2 regions of the Paenibacillus sp. FSL R7-0189 genome follow, and region 2 is predicted to be linked to the other one. Evidence: predicted binding sites of a transcription regulator. Region 2 holds the regulator's gene; the other holds the start of a gene.
What was found. Region 2 encodes CtsR, which represses protease genes until heat stress. Its sites were predicted from a motif close to ATGGTCAATAAAGGTCAAACA; they were not measured.
Positions count from the first base shown of each region.

Region 1: a site for CtsR is predicted at 4,217-4,237, ahead of clpP (ATP-dependent Clp endopeptidase proteolytic subunit ClpP). Genes of this name have one in related genera too.

Region 1 covers NZ_CP150223.1:2,232,478-2,243,538, reverse strand. The annotation lists gene whiA (DNA-binding protein WhiA) at 1-172, shown strand, start outside; gene MKY63_RS09565 (HPr family phosphocarrier protein) at 270-539, shown strand; gene MKY63_RS09560 (SIMPL domain-containing protein) at 709-1,464, shown strand; gene MKY63_RS09555 (DUF4163 domain-containing protein) at 1,591-2,694, shown strand; gene MKY63_RS09550 (GDSL-type esterase/lipase family protein) at 2,806-3,444, shown strand; gene clpP (ATP-dependent Clp endopeptidase proteolytic subunit ClpP) at 3,534-4,130, opposite strand; tRNA gene MKY63_RS09540 (tRNA-Arg) at 4,324-4,398, opposite strand; gene MKY63_RS09535 (sugar-binding domain-containing protein) at 4,667-5,719, shown strand; gene gap (type I glyceraldehyde-3-phosphate dehydrogenase) at 5,835-6,845, shown strand; gene MKY63_RS09525 (phosphoglycerate kinase) at 6,962-8,143, shown strand; gene tpiA (triose-phosphate isomerase) at 8,170-8,922, shown strand; gene gpmI (2,3-bisphosphoglycerate-independent phosphoglycerate mutase) at 8,924-10,468, shown strand; gene eno (phosphopyruvate hydratase) at 10,542-11,061, shown strand, end outside.
Region 2 covers NZ_CP150223.1:3,054,717-3,065,777, reverse strand. The annotation lists gene MKY63_RS13150 (PIN/TRAM domain-containing protein) at 94-1,182, opposite strand; gene pssA (CDP-diacylglycerol--serine O-phosphatidyltransferase) at 1,360-2,097, opposite strand; gene disA (DNA integrity scanning diadenylate cyclase DisA) at 2,162-3,238, opposite strand; gene radA (DNA repair protein RadA) at 3,252-4,619, opposite strand; gene clpC (ATP-dependent protease ATP-binding subunit ClpC) at 4,806-7,274, opposite strand; gene MKY63_RS13125 (protein arginine kinase) at 7,310-8,374, opposite strand; gene MKY63_RS13120 (UvrB/UvrC motif-containing protein) at 8,403-8,927, opposite strand; gene MKY63_RS13115 (CtsR family transcriptional regulator) at 8,958-9,419, opposite strand; gene MKY63_RS13110 (GNAT family N-acetyltransferase) at 9,714-10,886, opposite strand.

The sequences.
Region 1 (11,061 bases), 820 kb from region 2:
ACTGGAGAATTTGCCGGATAAACTGCGTGAAGTAGCAGAAATTCGAATGGCGCATCCAGATATCAACCTCAAGGAGGTTGGTGAAATGCTCAAAGGTACAGTCAGTAAGTCGGGAGTAAATCATCGGCTTCGTAAGATTGATGAGCTGGCGGACAAGGTTCGAGGCGGCTAATTACTTTTTTTCTAGTGTGGTTTACGTTATAATGATATAATAATATAAAATTAATGTGAAACTTTTGGGGAGAACTCAATTAGGGGGTAAGCGTTTCATGACAAAGCACCCGGTAGTTGTTCGGTTGAAGACAGGGCTTCATGCCCGACCGGCAGCATTGTTTGTGCAAGAAGCTAACAAGTTTTCGTCGGAGATTTTCGTGGAAAAAGATGATAAAAAAGTAAATGCTAAAAGTATTATGGGGATTATGAGCCTCGCTATCAGTTCCGGCACGGAGATTTACATTAGCGCGGACGGTGCGGATGCCGATCAAGCTGTAAACGCTTTGACAAGTCTGGTCAGCAAAGAAGAGCTTGAGAACCAATAATAGGAAGACAACATCGTTTCTGCTAGGAAGACTTTATTTATCGCATGACCAAAAGCCCTTCGGGGCTTTTTTTAATACCAAAAAATAGATGGAGAACGTGCAACATTTACCAAAAAGACTCGTCTAGAGGATAATAACAAATCACAAGAAATGAAAGGGGCTGGCAAATATGAAAGGTTTATTGAAGAAAATTGGTTCAGTGATGATCGTAGGGAGTTTGTTAATTGGAGGGATCAGCATGAGTGGTGTTTTCCAAGGTCCTGCAAAGGCTTACGCAGATGAAGTCCAGAAAAATGTCGTTAGTGTAGTAGGTAAAGGCGAATTGTCCCTCAAGCCGGATATCGTATACTTGTCCATCGGTGTGGATACTACGGCCACAACTGCGCAAGAAGCGCAGAAGACCAATGCCGCTAAAATTCAGAAGATTATGACTTTACTGAAGAATACTTGGAAAATTGCAGATAAAGATATTCAAAGCACGCAGTTTTATGTGCAACCCAATTATAGTTACAGCGAAAAAGAAGGACAGCAAGTGAAGGGGTACAACGCCAATCATACGCTGTTAGTGTCTTATAGAGATCTGACCAAGGTTGGTGAATTGCTGGACGCTGCATCTGCGGCAGGGGCGAATAATATCGGAAATGCACGTTTTTCTGTGGAAGATACTTCTGCATTTGAAGCTCAGGTGATTGAAAAAGCGATGGCGAATGCAGATGTTAAAGCAGGGGCTATTGCTAAGGCAGCTAAACGCAGCTTGGGTCAAGTGATCACGGTCAGCCAAAATGATGGCGATATCACTCCGGTTTATTTTGAACAAAATCTAAAAATGAATATGGCTGCAGCAGATGCTGGTGCAAGCACATCCGTGCAACCCGGAGTAGTTAAAGTTACAACTCAGCTGAGCGTAATGTATGAATTGAAATAGTATCAGAATAAGGTGAATGCAGAGAGGAGAGGTGATCTTCCACTAGTAATAGTGGGGGGCGCCTCTTTTTTTGTGTAAGTTCTCTACGATTCTGTTTAATAAATTGGAAAGGAGAGGAAAAATAAGATGATGAATATTATTTCAAAAGAATCAGCACGCAAATGGGGCATAGGTCTGATGTCAGCAGGTTTATTGTTTGGTGGAGGTCTGCTGCCCAGCGAAACGGGTTATGCAGCAGTTAGTAAAACGGAGAATAAAGCTATTGATTCGCGTATCGTTTTAAAGGCAAACGGGATAAATTCGTTGCAGGAAGGTATTTTGAAGGAAGGACTGGCCTGGATTCCCATAACTTTTATGCGAGATGTGTTGGGATTACCGCTTGTGTATGATAAGAAGGAAAATGCGTACATGATTGGAAAAGGATCGGCCAAGGCCAAGTTGATGTTATCCAGCTACGGTACTTCTGTGTGGGTGAACAACTATTTCATTCGAGAGTATGAAGGGAAGTTAATTAATAATCGCCTCTATGTTCCATCAGGATTGTTAAATGATTATATGGGTTATAAGGTAGATTGGAGTCGGGCCGCCAGTAGGCTGAATGTGGTGAACAGACCGCAGAACGCGCTGACGGTAACCACGGAAACTTATGCTAAAGATCGGGCAGAAGCTTTTATTCAGCTTGATTATCCGAAGATCAGTGGATTGGGCAACTCCAGTGCGCAACAAGCTATTAATAATACTTTGAAGGAAAGTGTTATGAAATTCGCGGCGGGTGCAGAACAGGATATCTCCGATCGAGATGGAGCAGAGCCCAAATACACCTATGATTCAGGTTATGTAGTGACCTACAATCAGAATGGTGTGATCAGCATAGTGATGCATCAGTATAGTGATACGGGCGGCGCCCATGGAATGACTAACCGTGAAGCCTTCACCTTCTCGCTTAAGGATGGTAAACGTCTACTGTTGGGCGACCTGTTTGGAGCTAATCCAAACTACAAAAAACAGCTGAATGCAAAGCTGAGCAAGCTACTGAAGGCAGAGGATAGTTATTTGGGAGGATTCAACGGATTGAATACGGAGAAATATTTCTATCTGAAGGACGACAAGGTTGTTCTGTTCTTCCAATTATATGAGTACACAGCGTATGCTGCAGGCTTCCCTGAGTATACTTTTAGTTTCAAAGAGCTTTTGCCGGATGGCAGTAGCCCGTTTGCTGGCATGAAATAAATGGAAATGCTTCGTCTCCGCTAATGTCGGCACAAGACATCTCCCCCTTACCAGAGTTGTCTCTTGTTCATATGCTAAAGGGAGTAACTAGTTTATGAACGGGGGAGAGCTATGGGCTACCAATATACAGCAATTGGCGATTCCTTGACGACTGGATTTGGTGCTCTGCCAGGTAACGGTTTTGTTCCGGTGTACCGTAGAATGGCAGAAGGGAGACTGCGGACTACTGTAGCCTCTACGAATTTAGGCGTGAACGGAATGACTACTTCAGAGCTGGAGCAGCGGCTGCGCGGAAATTCCATGATGCGTGAGGCCGTTCGAGAAGCCGATATCATCACTGTGTCTATCGGTGGTAATGATTTGATTCACGCGGCCAAATCAGCAGCAAGACAGCAAGTCAACTTATCCGCAGAACTGCGCAGATCGCTTCAGGAATGCAAACAAAATTTCTCTGCAATTATGAATATCCTTATACAATTGAAGGCGAGGACGCGTAGACCTTTTATCATTAGAATTGTGGGATTATATAACCCCTATCCTCAGGTGGTTGGTGCGACAGAGTGGGTCAGGCAGTTTAATCAATACGCAGCACAGTACAGCAGCCGAGTATGTGGATTTGCTTCGATTTACAGTGAGTTCGCAGGAAATGAGAGAGGGCTGTTATCCATTGATCATTTGCATCCGAATGGCCGGGGTTATCGCGTAATTGCCGAGAAGCTGGATGCGCTAGGTTATGGCGGGCTGGCTTAATTGGATTTAGGTCTTCTATAAAATATAAAGAGGCTGTGCTCTAACCATAACGGATAGAGCACAGCCTCTTTATATTTTTACTTTATAGCTTACACACCGCTAGGCAATGTCTTCTCGATTACTTTATCTACGATACCGTATTCAGCCGCGTCTGCAGCAGTCATGAAGTAGTCGCGATCTGTATCCTTCTCAATACGTTCTAGAGGTTGACCCGTACGTTCTGCTAGAATACGGTTCAGCTTATCGCGCAATTTGAGGATGCGGCGGGCACGGATTTCAATGTCCGTTGCTTGACCTTGAGCACCACCCAGAGGCTGGTGGATCATGATCTCGCTGTTAGGCAGTGCGAAGCGTTTGCCTTTGGCGCCAGCGTTTAGCAGGAAAGCTCCCATGGAAGCTGCCATACCCACACAGATGGTGGAAACGTCTGGTTTAATGTACTGCATTGTATCAAAAATAGCCATACCTGCAGTAATGGAACCGCCTGGGCTATTCACGTAAAGGTGAATGTCCTTGTCAGGATCTTCGGCAGCCAAGAACAGCATTTGTGCGATGATAGAATTGGCTACCACGTCATTAACCTCCGTTCCAAGGAAAATGATGCGGTCCTTCAGCAGGCGGGAATAGATGTCATAAGCGCGCTCGCCGCGGTTGCTCTGTTCTACTACCATAGGAATATAACTCACGTGGAAAACCTCCTTGATATTGGTTCTTCAAATGTATTCATTTTTACTCTTGCCGTATTACCCACATGATAAACAAATTCAAACAAAAAGTCAAAGAAAGTCAAACTTATATTCAAAAAAAAGAGCCGACAAGCGGCTCTTTGGTTAAGTAGTAGTATAGGCACTACTAAATTATGTGCAAAAATGAAATTAATGGCGCGCCCGCCAAGAATCGAACTTGGATCTCAGGCTTCGGAGGCCTACGTCATATCCATTGGACCACGGGCGCAACAAAAATGATTATAATACAATTTTTACACAATTGCAATGTAATATTAATACTGGACAAGCGCTCTAGGGGCAGGCATCGGGCGCTATATCTTTTTCTGACCTTATTAATGTATAAGAAGACAAGTGCTTGAGAATTCTACTCTCGGAAGACTTGCGCTTCGAGCAATATTTGGTTAGAATATGGGTGGGACTTAAAAAGTTTACCCGGGACGTTTTGAGACCATGAACAAGGGAATAGAGGAAGACGAAGTTGCAGGAGTGAAAGTATGCGTAATTTATTAGATATCCAAAAGCAGCTTCTGCCTGATCTCATGGAAACCCTTAAGAGACGGTACACGATTCTTCATCAGATCATGCTGTCCGATATTATTGGGCGCAGAACGCTAGCCGCTTCGCTAGATATGACTGAGCGGGTACTGCGTGCCGAGACGGATCTTCTGAAATCGCAAGGGCTTATTGAGATCGAGAGTGTTGGCATGCGCATTAGCGCTGCTGGACGTAGACTGCTTGATTTGCTAGAGCCGGTTGTTAAGAGCCTATTTGGTCTGGATGAGCTGGAAGAGAAAATTCGAGCAACGTATGGTCTGGATAAAGTTATTGTAGTACCGGGTGATTGTGAGTCATCGCCGTTCACCAAACGAGAGCTTGGCCGGGCGGGTGCGAAAGCGCTGCTGAGTATACTTCGCGCAGATGATACAGTTGCCGTCACAGGTGGATCGACGCTTGCCGATATGGCTGATCAACTGACACCACCGTTGTCCCTTTCCTATAAGAACGCTTGGTTTGTTCCGGCGCGTGGAGGATTAGGAGAGAGTATGGAGATTCAAGCCAACACGATTGCCTCAACAATGGCAAAGCGGGTTGGAGCCAACTACCGGTTGTTGCATGTCCCTGATTTGCTTAGTGGGGATGCATACCAATCGCTGGCACTTGACTCTAATATTGGAGAGATTGTACAAACCATCCGCAGTTCGCGTATTATTGTACATGGGATTGGGGATGCCATTGAAATGACCCGCCGCCGCAAACTGGACGAGGCTACAGTCTCGGAAATCCAGGGTGAAGGAGCAGTGGCCGAATCTTTTGGCTATTATTTCAATGAAGAGGGTCAGGTTGTCCATACCATGCTTACGATGGGTCTACGTCTAGAAGATATTATTCGGACAGAGAAAGTCATCGGTATTGCAGGAGGCAAACCCAAGGCCAAAGCCATTCATGCCATGCTGCGTTTCGGGCAGGAGAATATTCTCGTCACGGACGAGGCTGCCGCAGTAGAAATAGGCAAGGAAATTGACAATCAACTACAGCTATCTTCGTAGTTTTTAGATTGCAGGCAATACAACATACTTCTTGCATCATACTTAACATTGTTGTCATGACAGACCTCACCGTCTGTTTTGAATAAATAAAACGAATTCTAGGAGGAACTATTCAATGAGTGTAAAAGTTGGAATTAACGGTTTTGGACGTATTGGACGCCTTGCTTTCCGCCGTATTCAAAATGTAGAAGGTATCGAAGTGGTAGCAATCAACGACTTGACTGACGCTAAGATGCTTGCTCATTTGCTTAAATATGATACAACTCAAGGTAAATTCCAAGGTGATGTTGAAGTGCATGATGGCTTCTTCAAAGTCAATGGTAAAGAAGTTAAGGTTCTTGCTAACCGCAACCCTGAAGAATTGCCATGGGGCGACCTAGGCGTTGATATCGTACTTGAGTGCACAGGTTTCTTCACAACTAAAGAAGCAGCTGAAAAACACTTGAAAGGTGGAGCTAAGAAAGTAGTTATCTCCGCTCCAGCTACTGGCGACATGAAAACTGTCGTTTACAACGTTAACGATGACATTCTTGATGGTACTGAGACTGTTATTTCCGGCGCATCTTGCACAACTAACTGCCTAGCTCCAATGGCAAAAGTACTGAACGACAAGTTCGGTATCGTTGAAGGCTTGATGACTACAATTCATGCTTACACTGGCGACCAAAACACTTTGGATGCTCCACATGCTAAAGGTGACTTCAGACGCGCTCGTGCAGCAGCTGAGAACATCATTCCTAACACTACTGGTGCTGCTAAAGCAATCGGTCTGGTTATTCCAGAACTTAAAGGTAAATTGGATGGTGCAGCTCAACGTGTTCCAGTTGCAACTGGTTCCCTGACTGAGCTTGTAACTGTTCTTGATAAGAGCGTTACTGTTGAAGAAATCAACGCAGCAATGAAAGCAGCTTCCGATCCAGACACTTATGGTTACACTGAAGATGAAATCGTATCTTCTGACATCAAAGGTATGACTTTCGGATCCCTGTTCGATGCTACACAAACTAAAGTATTGACTGTTGGCGACAAACAACTGGTTAAAACTGTTGCTTGGTATGACAATGAAATGTCCTACACTGCACAATTGGTTCGTACTTTGGAGAAATTCGCTAAAATCGCTAAGTAATTGACTTGATATAAGCAACATCTATAGAGCGGAAACAGAAATTCCTTGTTTCCGCTCTTTCTAAATGTATTTCTTGTTTCCTGCTAGAAACAATTTTGGGTGTGGAGGAATTAATCATGAACAAAAAAAGCGTCCGTGATGTAGAAGTAAAGGGTAAGCGCGTATTTGTACGCGTGGATTTCAACGTACCTGTAGAAGACGGTAAAATTACTGATGATACTCGTATTCGCGAAACACTTCCAACCATTAAATATTTGATCGAGAACGGTGCAAAGATCATTCTTGCGAGTCATATGGGTCGTCCTAAAGGCGAATTCGTAGATTCCATGCGTTTGACTACTGCTGCTGAACGTCTGTCCGAGCTTCTTGGCAAACCAGTAGCTAAAGCTGACGAAGCAATTGGCGAAGCTGTAAAAGCAAAAATCGCTGAGCTAGGCGAAGGCGACGTACTTGTACTTGAGAATGTTCGCTTCTACCCAGGTGAAGAGAAAAACGATCCTGAACTGGCTAAACAATTCGCTGAACTGGCTGATTTGTTTGTTAATGATGCGTTTGGCGCGGCTCACCGTGCACATGCATCGACAGAAGGTATCGCTCATTTCCTGCCGGCTGTATCCGGTCTTTTGATGGAGAAAGAATTGTCCGTTCTTGGTAAAGCTCTTTCTAACCCAGAACGTCCTTTCACTGCGATCATCGGTGGTTCGAAAGTTAAAGACAAGATTGATGTTATTGATAACTTGTTGTCTTTGGCTGATAACGTCCTGATCGGCGGTGGATTGTCTTATACATTCACTAAAGCACAAGGCTTTGAAATCGGTAAATCACTAGTAGACAACGACAAACTTGACGTTGCTCTTGGATTCATCGAAAAAGCAAAAGCACTTGGCAAAAACTTCATGCTTCCTGTTGATGTTGTTGTTGCTGATAAATTTGGTGCTGACGCTAACACTAAGATCGTTGATTACAATGAAATCCCAGAAGGTTGGGAAGGACTTGATATCGGACCTAAGACTCGTGAACTTTATGCCGATATTATCAAGAACTCCAAGCTGGTTGTCTGGAATGGACCTATGGGCGTATTCGAAATCGATAAATTCGCTGAAGGTACACTTGCAGTAGCAAAAGCTTGTGCAACTACTGAAGGTTACACTGTTATTGGTGGCGGAGATTCCGCAGCAGCAGCAGAGAAATTCCACCTGGCTGATCAAATGGATCATATCTCCACTGGTGGCGGTGCATCCCTTGAGTTCATGGAAGGCAAGGCGCTTCCTGGCGTAGAAGCACTGAACGATAAGTAAGACCTAAGAAGGAGGCAACATAAGTCATGAGAACACCTATTATTGCAGGTAACTGGAAAATGTTCAAAACAGTTCCTGAAGCAGAAAGCTTTATTGCTGAAATTAAAGGCAAAGCAGAAGTAGAAGGCGTTGAGACTGTAATCTGCGCTCCATTTACTAACCTGCCTGCACTTGTAGCAGCTGCAAAAGGTACTAACATCAAGATTGGTGCACAAAACCTACACTTTGAGGATAACGGTGCTTACACAGGCGAGATCAGTGGTGTAATGCTAAGTGATCTTGGTGTGGACTATGTTATCATTGGCCACTCTGAGCGCCGTGCTTATTTCGGCGAAACGGATGAAATCGTGAATAAGAAAATGCATGCTGCATTCCGTCACGGAATTACTCCTATCGTATGTGTTGGCGAAAAGCTCGAAGAGCGTGAAGCTGATCAAACTAAAGCAGTATGTAAAGTACAAACTGAAGCTGCATTCCAAGGTCTTAGTGCCGAGCAAGCAGCAAAAGTTGTTATTGCATACGAACCTATCTGGGCTATTGGCACAGGTAAATCTTCCACTTCCCAAGATGCTAACGAAGTTATTGCTTACATCCGCAGTCTTGTAAAAGATCTGTATGATGCAGCAACAGCTGAAGCTGTTCGTATTCAATACGGCGGCAGCGTGAAGCCTGAGAATGTAACTGAGTACATGGGCCAAAGCGACATCGATGGTGCGCTTGTTGGCGGTGCCAGCTTACAACCGGATTCCTTCGTTCAATTGGTTGAGGGGGCGAAGTAAGATGTCAGCTCCAAAACCCGTAGCTTTGATCATCATGGATGGTTTTGGTTTGCGTGGAACGACAGAAGGTAATGCCGTTGCTCAAGCCAACAAACCTAACTATGACCGTTACCTGAAACAATATCCTAACACTACACTCACTGCTTGCGGTGAAGCTGTAGGCCTTCCGGAAGGGCAAATGGGCAACTCCGAAGTAGGGCATTTGAATATTGGTGCAGGCCGGATCGTTTATCAGGATTTGACTCGTATCGATAAATCGATCCGCGAGGGCGAGTTCTTCGATAACGAAACCCTGGTTAGTGCAGTGAGAAATGCTAAGAACACTGGCAAAAAGCTTCACCTATATGCGCTTGTATCCGACGGAGGGGTACATAGCCATATTAACCACCTGTTTGCTATGCTTGACCTGGCTAAAAAAGAAGATATGCATGAAGTGTATATCCATGCTTTTATGGACGGCCGTGACGTAGCTCCTGATAGTGGGAAGAAGTTTGTCCAAGATCTAGTAGCTAAAATCGAAGAGATTGGCGTGGGTACAATTGCAACGGTGTCCGGACGTTATTACGCAATGGATCGTGATAAACGTTGGGAACGTGTAGAGAAAGCCTACCGTGCTATGGTTTATGGTGAAGGTCCTAAATACACGGATGCTGTGCAAGCCATCACTTCATCTTATGAAAACTCGGTATTTGATGAATTCGTTGAACCTAGTGTAATTGTAGACAGTGAAGGCAAACCTGTAACGGCAGTAGAGAGCGGCGATTCCGTCGTGTTCCTCAACTTCCGTCCTGACCGTGCTATTCAATTGTCACAAGTGTTCACGAATCAAGATTTCCGTGGTTTCGACCGTGGTCCTTTGTTCCCGCAAAACCTGCACTTCGTATGCCTAACTACTTTCAGCGAAACGGTACAAGGTTATGTAGCCTACTCACCGAAGAACCTGGATAACACATTGGGTGAAGTGCTTGTTCAACAAAACAAGAAGCAACTGCGCATCGCGGAAACTGAAAAATATCCGCATGTAACCTTCTTCTTCAGCGGTGGACGTGACGAGGAGCTTCCTGGTGAAACCCGGATCTTAATCAACTCTCCTAAAGTGGCAACCTATGATCTTCAACCTGAGATGAGCGCATACGAAGTGGCTGCAGCCTGCGTAGCGGAAATCGAAGCGGAAAGACAGGATGCTATCATTCTTAACTTTGCCAATCCTGATATGGTTGGACACTCCGGCATGCTGGAACCAACAATCAAGGCTGTAGAAGTGACGGATGAGTGTGTGGGTAAAGTAGTGGATGCGGTTGTTGCCAAAGGTGGCGTTGCAATTATTATCGCTGACCATGGTAATGCAGATATGGTATTTGACGAGAACGGTCGCCCGTTCACAGCTCATACAACCAATCCTGTTCCGTTCATCGTGACTACTGAGAATGTTGTATTGCGTGAATCCGGTATTCTTGCAGACGTAGCACCAACAATCCTAGATTTGATGGGACTTCCTCAACCTGCGGAAATGACCGGACAATCCATGATTGCTAGCCGTAAGTAAGGTAAGGTATAACGCCTTTGATTTTAAGCTATACAAGTAAGACCAAAACAATGTTAAAAGGAGATTAACTTACATGACTATTATTTCTGATGTATATGCTCGCGAAGTCCTTGACTCCCGTGGTAACCCTACAGTAGAGGTTGACGTTTATCTGGAATCCGGTGCTAAAGGCCGCGCTATCGTTCCTTCCGGCGCTTCCACTGGTGCTCACGAAGCTGTAGAACTTCGTGATGGCGACAAATCCCGTTACATGGGTAAAGGCGTTCTGAAAGCTGTTGAGAACGTAAATGAAATCATCGCTCCAGAAGTTATCGGTATGGACGCTCTTGACCAAGTGGGCATCGACAAATTGATGATTACTTTGGACGGAACTCCTAACAAAGGTAAATTGGGCGCTAACGCAATCCTAGCTGTATCCATGGCAGTAGCTCGTGCAGCTGCAGCAGCTTTGGATATTCCTTTGTACGTATACCTGGGCGGATTCAACGCTAAAACTCTTCCAGTACCAATGATGAACATCATCAATGGTGGTGAGCATGCGGATAACAACATCGACGTTCAAGAGTTCATGGTTCTTCCTGTAGGAGCTCCAA
Region 2 (11,061 bases):
ATCTGGCTCCTGTCTTTCACGTATAATCCCATCATAACGTGTTTGGCGGGCATTTCCAACCCATAGGACAGTCCCCATACACTTTATCTTCACTTATTGCGCTTTTTCCAAAAGTTTTGGCTTAGCAAATATCATTCGGCCAGCCGAAGTTTGCAGCACGCTAGTGACCAGAACCTCCATCGTAGTCCCGATATATTCCCGTCCGCCCTCTACAACAATCATCGTTCCATCGTCTAAGTAGGCTACCCCTTGTCCGTGCTCTTTGCCATCCTTAATGACCTGAACTACGATTTCCTCACCGGGCAGCACTACTGGCTTCACAGCATTCGCCAGATCGTTAATATTCAGAACGGAAACGCCCTGCAATTCGCAAACCTTATTTAAGTTGAAATCATTAGTGACTACTTTACCTTGCAGTACCTTCGCCAACTTCACTAACTTACTGTCAACCTCAGAGATTTCTTCAAAATCTCCCTCATAGATCAATACCTTCACATCAAGCTCTTTTTGAATTTTGTTTAGAATATCAAGCCCACGCCGTCCCCGGTTCCGCTTCAACAAATCCGAAGAATCAGCAATATGCTGGAGCTCTTCTAGTACGAATTCAGGTATGACAATGGTTCCCTCAATAAATCCCGTCTTACAAATGTCAGCGATTCTTCCATCGATAATAACACTTGTGTCGAGGATTTTATGTTCCTCAAGCCCGCGGCCTTCCGGCTCAGCCGCTTGACCCCAGCGTCCAGATGTCCACAGTGCAGCTAGCTCCTCTTTTTTCTCCAAACCGATCCGCAGCCCCAGATATCCAAAAGCTAACGTAGCCGGCACTTGCAGCAGCTGCCCAGCTTTCCCAAGCCAGATCATTGCAGGGTATAACAGGAGAGATAACAGAAGCCCCCCTGTAAGCCCAGCTGCACTTGCAGCTAATTCATTCATTGGAATACGCGAACAGTAGTGAACCGCCTCCCGCAGTTTTGAACCTCCCCATTCCGCGCATAAAGACCCCGCAAACAAAAAAATAATGGCACCCAGCACCGTAAATAAAATGCTTCCTTCTACAGGTAAGCTTTCACCCAGCTTTTCCATCCCCTTGGGGAATCCTCTTTCGAGCGCATGGTATAGCGAAAAACCTGACCAAGCACCACATATTAAGGCAAAAGACAAAATCACTTTTTTCCACATAACCTAACGCACCTCCTTTTTATTCATCCTAAATGGATCTATTCCTCACCAGTATGTTCCAATTTTCAAGACGATAAACTTGGGGTAGCGCTGGAAATGCAAAAAGGCTTTGCCATCCCTTAGGGAAGACAAAACCTTTGGTCATAATTTATTCAGTTACCTTACCTTATGGACCGATTAACCGTTCTTGGAGTGATACACTTTATCCTCTGAACGGCTACGACGACGATGACGGCGTCTGGCTGTCAACCGATCAATATTTTGCTTAAAGCCGTATAATGCGTAAATTCCAAGTAAGACAAAGATCAGCTTAGCGATTTGCTCTGGGAACACAACAGCTACAGCCACTGCAACAACAATAACCACTGGCGCTCCAACCACCGCTTTTTTCGGCAATCCAATCTTTTTGAAATTAGGATATTTAACAGTGCTGACCATCAAATAAGATAAGAGCAGTGTAGCAACGATCATAAACGGAGCCGAAACATCTTTATTAAAAAGAGCTAATGTGGCCAGTACACCACCTGCAGCAGGAATTGGCAAACCGATAAAATAACCCGGAACCCCCGGACGAACATTAAAACGGGCTAAGCGCAAAGCACCAAACACCGGAAAAATCGCAGTTACTGTCCAGCCTAATGCAGAGTTTAAATCCTGCAGGCTTGAGACGTACAAAATAACGGCCGGTGCGACTCCGAAAGAAACGACATCAGATAAGGAGTCCAGCTCCTTGCCAAATTCGCTTTCGCATTTTAGAGCGCGAGCTACTCGACCATCTAAGCCGTCTAACAGCATAGCAATAATAACCATGATAGCGGCCATGCTAATCTTACCGTCAAACGCCATCATGATACCAAACATTCCGAGCATCAAATTACCTATCGTAAAAAGACTCGGAATTGATTTTTGTATCATTTCTTCACCTCAATTTTCTAACTTTGGCCTTTAACGTCCCCAATATTACGTGATTGTATGTTATTTACATTTGCCTGTCAATAAGAACTTGCTTCTGTAAACGTTTGAGCCCATCCTGAATATTACGGGCCCGCACCTCCCCAATTCCGTCCACTTCATCCAATTCAGCAATGCTTGCGGACATCAAATTAGGCAGCATTTCAAAGCGCTCCACCAGATTGTGAATGATCACATTCGGAAGCCGCGGAATTTTGTTAAGCAGGCGATAACCACGTGGAGTCACCACTTCTTCAGAGGTAATGGCCGTAGAAGAATAACCCAGTATACGGGCAATATGGTTGTCATCCATCAGATCATCATCGCTTATCCGTTTGAGACCGGCGATAATTTCACGGATTTTATCCTCCTGCTCTTCCTTAGCATAGTCTCTGTATAGAAGCCATGCTTCTTCCTCTGTATTTCCAACCAGTTCTTCCATCTGCATGCTGATCAGGCGTCCTTCGTTGCCCAATTCGTTGATATAACGTTTGATCTCCATTTTTATGCGCAGAACCATCTCTACACGCTGGATAACACCCACTACTTCAGCAACGGTAACAATGCCCTCATATTCTGAAGCTGACAAATTCGTCAGTCCTTGCGTGAGCACTGCTTTATACTTCTCGAGTGTCTGAATCGCTTGGTTAGCCTTTGCCAAAATTGCGCCGATCTCTTTGAGTGCATAACGTATCGAGCCTTGATAAAGCGTGATGATATTGCGGCGTTGTGAAATGGAAACCACCAGCTTACCCGTTTGCTTCGCTACCCGCTCCGCGGTCCGGTGACGGATCCCCGTCTCGATGGATGAGATAGAGGAATCCGGTATAAGTTGTGTATTAGCATACAATATACGCTTTAAATCCTCGCTTAGAATAATAGCTCCGTCCATTTTAGCTAGCTCATATAAATAATTGGGCGAAAAATCGCAGTTAATGGAGAATCCGCCATCCACTACGTCCATCACCTCAGGACTGTACCCTACGACAATAAGTGCCCCTGTCTTAGCGCGCAGCACATTCTCCAAACCTTCCCGAAAAGGTGTACCCGGTGCCGCCAGTCTGAGCAGATCATTCATATTCTCTAATTGGTTATATTCTTTCATATCCCTGTGCCCCCTAATCTAACGCGACCGATAGTGCATCTGCTACGGTACTGACGCCAATAATCTGGATATCTTGCGGGTGCTTCCATCCCTTCATGCTCTTCTCAGGCATAATCACCCGCCGGAAGCCAAGCTTTGCGGCCTCCTTAACGCGCATTTCCGCGCGCGAAACGCCTCTTACCTCACCGGTAAGTCCTACTTCTCCGAAGAAAACGTCGTAAGGTTTTGTTGAAATATCACGAAAACTGGAGGCGATACTAATAGCTACAGCTAGATCAATCGCCGGTTCATCCAGCTTTACTCCCCCGGCAACATTCAGGTATGCATCCTGATTCTGCAGGAACATGCCCATCCGTTTCTCGAGTACAGCGATAATAAGTGCCATCCGCTGGTGATCCATGCCTGTGCACATTCGCCGTGGGGAAGGGAAGTGGGTGGCAGCAACAAGTGCCTGAAGTTCTACAAGCACAGGTCTAGTTCCCTCCATACTTGCCACCACAGTAGAACCAGCCACGCCAAGCGGACGTTCCGATAAAAAGAGCTCCGATGGATTCTCTACTTCGGTAAGCCCCGCTTCACCCATTTCGAAAATGCCGATTTCATTCGTAGAGCCAAAGCGGTTTTTTACAGCCCGCAAAAGTCTATACGTATGATGCCGCTCACCCTCAAAATACAGCACGCAGTCCACCATATGTTCAAGCATCCGTGGTCCAGCAATAGCCCCTTCCTTGGTAACATGACCAACGAGAACTGTTGCAATTCCACGAATCTTAGCGATACGCATAAATCTTGTCGTACACTCCCGAACCTGGGTCACGCTGCCTGGCGCACTCGTTACTTCTGGCATAAATACGGTCTGAATAGAATCGATGACAAGAAATTGCGGCTGGATTTGTTCGATCGCTTCTTCTATGCTTTCCATATTTGTCTCACATAGTACATAAAGCTCCGTTGACAACGCATCGAGGCGATCCGCGCGCAGCTTAGTTTGCCTTACCGATTCTTCGCCCGAGATATACAGTACTCGCAATCCCTGTGTTGTAAGGGCGTGCGAGGTCTGTAATAAGAGCGTAGATTTACCGATTCCTGGGTCTCCCCCTACTAGTACCAGCGATCCTGGTACGATCCCCCCACCGAGAACACGGTTAAGCTCACCTATACCTGTCAGTATGCGCGGTTCCTTGTCACTTTCTATACTTATGATCGACTGTGCCTTTTCTTTACTATGAAAAATAGGGGCATTCATTCCCTGTGTTTTGACTACGCTTTCCGTTTCCTCCACCATGGAGTTCCAAGCCTGGCACCCTGGGCATTTCCCGAACCATTTTGGCGATTCGTATCCACAGTCGGTGCAAAAAAATTTTGTTTTTGCTTTAGCCATTTGTTCTCCTTACGGTCCGAACTGTTTACAATTCGGATCATTTTCTTCTAATGAAAGTTTACCATTTCTACCCCTTTAACGAAAGGTCATTCGGTATTTGCATTAAATGTATATTTTAAATTGATCTATTTCCAATAAAAAAAGCTTCCGCTCCTCTATAAATCAGGAGCGAAAGCCTTGTTTATTTTATTCGGATTCTACTTCTTTTTCAAGCGCTGGCGCTACTGGAGCGTCCACTTTAGTCACCACAAGTTCTCCGCCGACCTCATCAATATTGAGGGAATCACCCTTTTGGATATTTCCTCTCAACAATTCCTCAGAAAGACGGTCCTCAATATGCTTCTGAATTGCCCGGCGCAATGGACGTGCACCAAAGGCTGGGTCATAACCTTCTTTAGCCAAGAAGGCCTTGGCTGCATCCGTGAGTACGAAATCAACATCATATTCACGCAGGCGCTTGCGGAGCTCATCAGACATCAACGTAACGATCTCAGCGATATGTTTCTCATCGAGTGAGTGGAAGACGATGATTTCGTCGATCCGGTTCAAGAACTCTGGACGGAAGCTCTTCTTGAGCTCTTCCATAACCTTGCCCTTCATATTGCCGTATTCTGCTCCTGCATCTTGCACAGCCGTGAATCCAAGCGTCGAATTCTTCTTGATTGCCTGTGCACCTACGTTAGAGGTCAGAATGATAAGTGTATTACGGAAGTCAACTACCCGGCCTTTAGAGTCGGTAAGGCGACCATCTTCAAGCACTTGCAGCAAAATGTTGAATACTTCCGGATGCGCTTTTTCAATTTCATCAAGCAGTACTACAGAGTATGGTTTACGACGTACCTTCTCTGTTAATTGGCCGCCTTCTTCATAGCCGACATATCCAGGAGGGGCACCAACTAAACGGGACGTGGAGTGCTTCTCCATGTATTCCGACATATCAATACGAATGACCGCATTTTCATCGCCGAACATAGCTTCAGCAAGCGCACGTGCCAACTCAGTTTTACCTACACCCGTAGGACCGAGGAAGATAAACGAGCCCATTGGACGTTTCGGATCTTTAAGACCCGCACGCGCCCGGCGCAATGCCCGGCTGACAGCCTTAACAGCTTCGTCCTGACCAATCACTCGTTCATGCAACAGAGCTTCCATGTTAAGCAGACGGTCGGTCTCTTCTTCCTTCAGCTTGCTTACAGGGATCCCCGTCCAGCTTGCGACAACCTGTGCGATATCTTCAGGTGTAACTTCAGAGTCGGTGCGTCCTTGTTTTTCTTTCCACTGGTTCTTAGTCGTATCAAGCTCTTCACGGATTTTTTGCTCCGTATCACGCAGGGCAGCCGCTTTCTCAAACTCTTGGCTCTGAACAGCGGAATCCTTCTCCTTGCGGATATCATCCAAGCGCATTTCTAGTTCCTTCAGATTTGGCGGGATAGTGTAAGAGTGAAGCCTTACTTTAGACCCTGCTTCATCGATAAGGTCAATGGCTTTATCCGGCAGGAACCGATCCGGAATGTAACGATCAGACAGCTTTACAGCTTCCACGATAGCTTCATCCGTAATTTTCACACGGTGATGTGCTTCATAACGATCGCGAAGTCCAAATAGAATTTGTACCGCTTCTTCTGGAGATGGCTGATCCACCGTAATTGGTTGGAAACGACGCTCCAAAGCTGCATCTTTTTCAATATATTTACGATATTCATCCAGCGTAGTCGCACCGATGCACTGAAGTTCTCCGCGGGCTAAAGCCGGCTTAAGAATGTTAGATGCATCAATAGCACCTTCTGCGCCACCAGCACCGATCAGCGTATGAAGCTCATCGATAAAGAGTACGATATTCCCCGCTTGGCGAATCTCATCCATGATTTTCTTGAGGCGGTCTTCAAACTCACCGCGATATTTAGTACCAGCCACTACAGAACCCATATCGAGCGTCATTACGCGTTTGTCGCGCAGTGTTTCTGGAATTTCATTATTAATGATCTTTTGGGCCAAGCCTTCAGCAATAGCTGTTTTACCAACCCCAGGTTCACCTATCAACACGGGGTTGTTCTTCGTCCGGCGGCTCAGTACCTGAATAACACGTTCAATTTCCTTGCTACGACCGATAACTGGATCCAGGTTGCCATCCTTCGCATAAGCCGTCAAATCGCGTGCTAGGCCGTCTAGAGTCGGTGTGCTGACATTAGCAGGTGTTCCGCTATGACTGGATGCAGCCTCGCTGCTTCCCAGAAGCTGAAGCACTTGCTGACGAGCTTTGTTCAAGCTGATGCCGAGGTTATTAAGCACACGAGCCGCGACACCTTCTCCTTCACGAATAAGTCCTAGCAGAATATGCTCAGTGCCGACATACGTATGTCCCAGCTTGCGGGCTTCGTCCATCGACAACTCGATTACTTTTTTGGCGCGAGGAGTATAAGCAATGTTCGTAGGTTGTTCTTGGCCTCTGCCAATCAGTGTCTCCACTTCATCCTGGATTTTCTCAAGACCCAGACCCAAAGCGATTAATGCTTTAGCAGCAATGCCGTCTCCTTCACGAATAAGTCCTAGCAAAATATGTTCTGTGCCAATATTGTTGTGTCCTAAACGAACAGCTTCTTCCTGCGCTAGCGCTAGCACTTTTTGTGCGCGTTCCGTAAATCTTCCAAACATCATATCTCCTGCACCTCCATGAATAATAAATATCTATATTAATGTTGTGTTCCCAGTGTTTCTCGGAGCAGTTTCGCCCGATACATATCCCGTTCAGTAGCGTTCATCTCGTCACCGAACATTTTTTGCAGAAATCCTGGCTGTGTCTTAACGTTAAGCTCATTAAGCACGGAAATCGAAGGGCCTTCCAGTATGCCAAGGTCGACCCCAAGTCTCACATCAGACAGCCGTTGTGCGGATTCTTTAAGCTCCATTAGAGCTGCATAACACAAAATCCCATAAGATCTTTTCACTCGGTCTGTAATTCTTAAAGCGGAATCTACCAGCAGCCTTTCACGGGCATTTCGTTCATGCTCTATAATCTGGGTGACTACACTGTGAAGGTTCTCGATGATTTCACTTTCCGTTTGACCGAGAGTAATCTGATTGGAAATTTGAAAGATGTTCCCTACTGCTTCGCTGCCCTCACCATAAATTCCTCTTACAGTCAATCCCACTTGATTCACTGCTGACAATATGCGATTGATCTGTTGGGTCATTACTAGTGCTGGCAAATGCAGCATTACTGAGGCACGCAGCCCTGTACCCACATTGGTGGGACAACTGGTCAAGTATCCTCTTTTATCATCAAAAGCGTAATTAACAGCTGATTCGAAGATATCATCGATGGCTGTCGCACGTTCCCATGCTTCTCTTACCTGAAGACCCGGGAACAGACATTGGATCCGCAGATGGTCTTCTTCGTTAATCATGATGCTGACCGACTCATCTTCATTTAATATCACAGCTGCGCCACGTGAATCATTAGCCAGATTAGGACTGATGAGATGTTTCTCGACCAATACCTTTTTGTCCAGTTCATTCACTTCAGCAAGCTTTATCAGTTGAAAAGATCCGAATTCGGCAGCAGTTTCCCCATGAAACACAGGGGCCAGCAGCTCTAATACTTCTTCCGATTGCTCTAAGGAAGCAAGCATAGGGAATGGAAGATGCTCTAAATTACGTGCAATACGCATACGGCTGCTAATTACAATCTCGGAGTGACTGCCTCCCGAGCGCATCCAATCACTAAGCGCTTGTTCAGTAAATCGGAGACTTGACATGTCATATCCCCCCTATATATCAAAGACTTTACTCTTGTGCCATTTCTTTTTCAAGTTGGCGAATTTGATCCCGCAGCTCTGCCGCAGTTTCGAATTCCTCCTGTGCGATACTTTGCTGTAATTCCAGCTTCAATTCATCAATTTGCCGTTTAAACACAATCTGTGCTCCAGCACGTTTGGGAATCTTGCCTACATGCGAAGTGCTGCCATGCACCCGTTTAAAGAGCGGGTCCAGTGCACTGTTAAAATATTTATAACAGGAGCTGCAGCCAAAACGACCCAATTTGCTAAACTGCGAGTACGTCATCCCACAATTCTCACATTGCAGACTCTGCGTAGTCTTCGTAGCAGCCGTCTTTTCCTTACCGGCCCCTTCAAGATCAAGCAGACCGGACAGCAAGCTGTGAATGGAGAATCCTCCAGCAGTTCCCGGGATCAGTTCACCCTTCTCCCGCGCACAGCTCTCGCAGATATGAAATTCTGTCTTCTCTCCATTCACGATCTTGGTGAAATGGAGTGTTGCTGGCTTGACGCCACATTCCTGACATTGCATAAGCGAAAGCCCCTCCCTTATGATTGACAATTATTTGCCTAACAAAGAGATTAACATCGCCTTCATAATCTTGGCCCGAATCTCATCCCGATATGGAATCTTAACCGTTAGGCAATCCCGAGAAACAGCAGCGCGCATAAGACACGCCTCACGCTTGCTTAGAAAACCAGCTTCCTCCAGTTGATAAATCAACCCTTCGGCAGCGTTCTGATCTATCCCGCCACCTATAGTATGGTTTAAATGGGCATGCAGTGCCACGTTGGGCGGCAATTCAAAACGTTGAATACGAATATATCCCCCGCCACCACGCTTACTTTCCACCACATAGCCTTTTTCCAGTGTAAAGCGTGTACTAATAACATAATTGATCTGTGACGGTACGCATGAGAACTGGTCCGCCAGGTCATTTCGCTGGATTTCCACCGTACCTTCGGGACTTTCATGCAAAATATTCTTCAGATATTGTTCAATAATATCAGAGATATTGCGCATCACTCATCCTCCAGTGCTCTTTAAAGCTTCATAATATCGCTTGCGGCCCGCATCCTTAATGACATTCATTAGTGAACTTCATTCATATAAGTCTGAAGAAAACTTCACGAATTCAGAGGATCGCACTGTATGCCATCAGGTGCGTTGACTTTGACTTTCTTTGACTTTTTAATATTATAACATATTCTGTGCTAATTCCAAGAGGATTCTCTTATTTTTCACTTTTTTCAGCGAATGTATTCGGAAATAAAGAACTCTCCCAGCATCTTTCGAAGGGGAGAGCCTAATTATTTTCTAAAAATGATCAAAAAGTGCGGTTTCAGCTTGCGGAATGATTTCTTCGAGCCATTCCAGAGCCGTCGGACTACCAGTCACAAGTCCATAACGAGCCAGCTCTGCAGGGCGTTTATATCCAAACATTAGAATCGTCAGCGTGCCAATATCACAGCTTAAGTCAGCTGCATCCCGTTCACCCTCTATACGCAAGAAAGCTGCTGCTCCCTCTTCGGAGACCGTCCATTCCCACAACCCGTCATTCCATGGTGCATATTTATCTTCAATATAAATAACCTGTTTCTTCTGACTGCTGTGACGCTTAAAAGAATAACTCTCCACAAATACTTTAGCATTCACAATACGCGCCATAAAATAAGGATAGTTCTCCTGCTCTATACGCGGATCAGGCAGCAAAAAGGGTAACATATCATCGGATGGCACCAGTTTTAGCGATGCACCGGTCACCATTGAATCGTGATTCGCAAGAAATGTCCACAGCCCCTGCCGGGCCTGTTCGTTCAAAAACACAAATTCATCAATGACCAGTTCTCTATTTTCTATCTTATATAATACGTATCCTTCAGGTTCCCCAAGCTGTGAATAAAATACCGCAGTCTGACCTTCATCATCCAGAACAGAGTTCTCCCACCAGTCCAAATCACGCTTAAGTGTTCCGTTATATCTAACTGCAAAACGATTGTATAAGTTGTCCAATACTACGATATCTTTAACACCGCGTCTTACCTTGCCCTCAACTTCAACCTTCTTGGGAAACTTGGCAACAGGAATGGAGTATTTCTTATATTCACAATAAACTTCCCAACCAAATTTGCGATAAAAAGGGATCAAGAACGGATGCAGAAAAGATAATGTCTGCCCCGCCTCATTCATCGTTTGCAGCGTATGCGCTAGGAGCTTTGCCACATGTCCCTGTCTGCGATTCTCTGGCCATGTCGCTACCCCAGCGAGCCCTCCCATAGGTACTAATCTACCTTGTATGTACACTTGGAATGGAAGAAGAGTAAGTTTGGCTTCCAAAGTACCTTCTTCAAAAGCACCCCATACGCGTTCTGCTTTAAATCTTTCCTTAGCATTAGCCCTTTTCTCACTAGGCAGCTTGTATTGAAAAGCATATTCAGATAAATCCATGCTTAGATCAAACTCTTCTGAGTGCAACTGTCTGATATCCACAAAACTCACCTCACCATTTATGAATTTACTTTTATGGTTAGTATAACAAGAGAGTGTATTGTGTGCGAATTATAAGGATATTTTTCGAACTTTTTTTAGTTATCCACAGCTTTAAGCAGTTTCAAAAATAGTCTTGTAATCTTGTCCTATTCAAGTTAAAATAATTATCCACTTA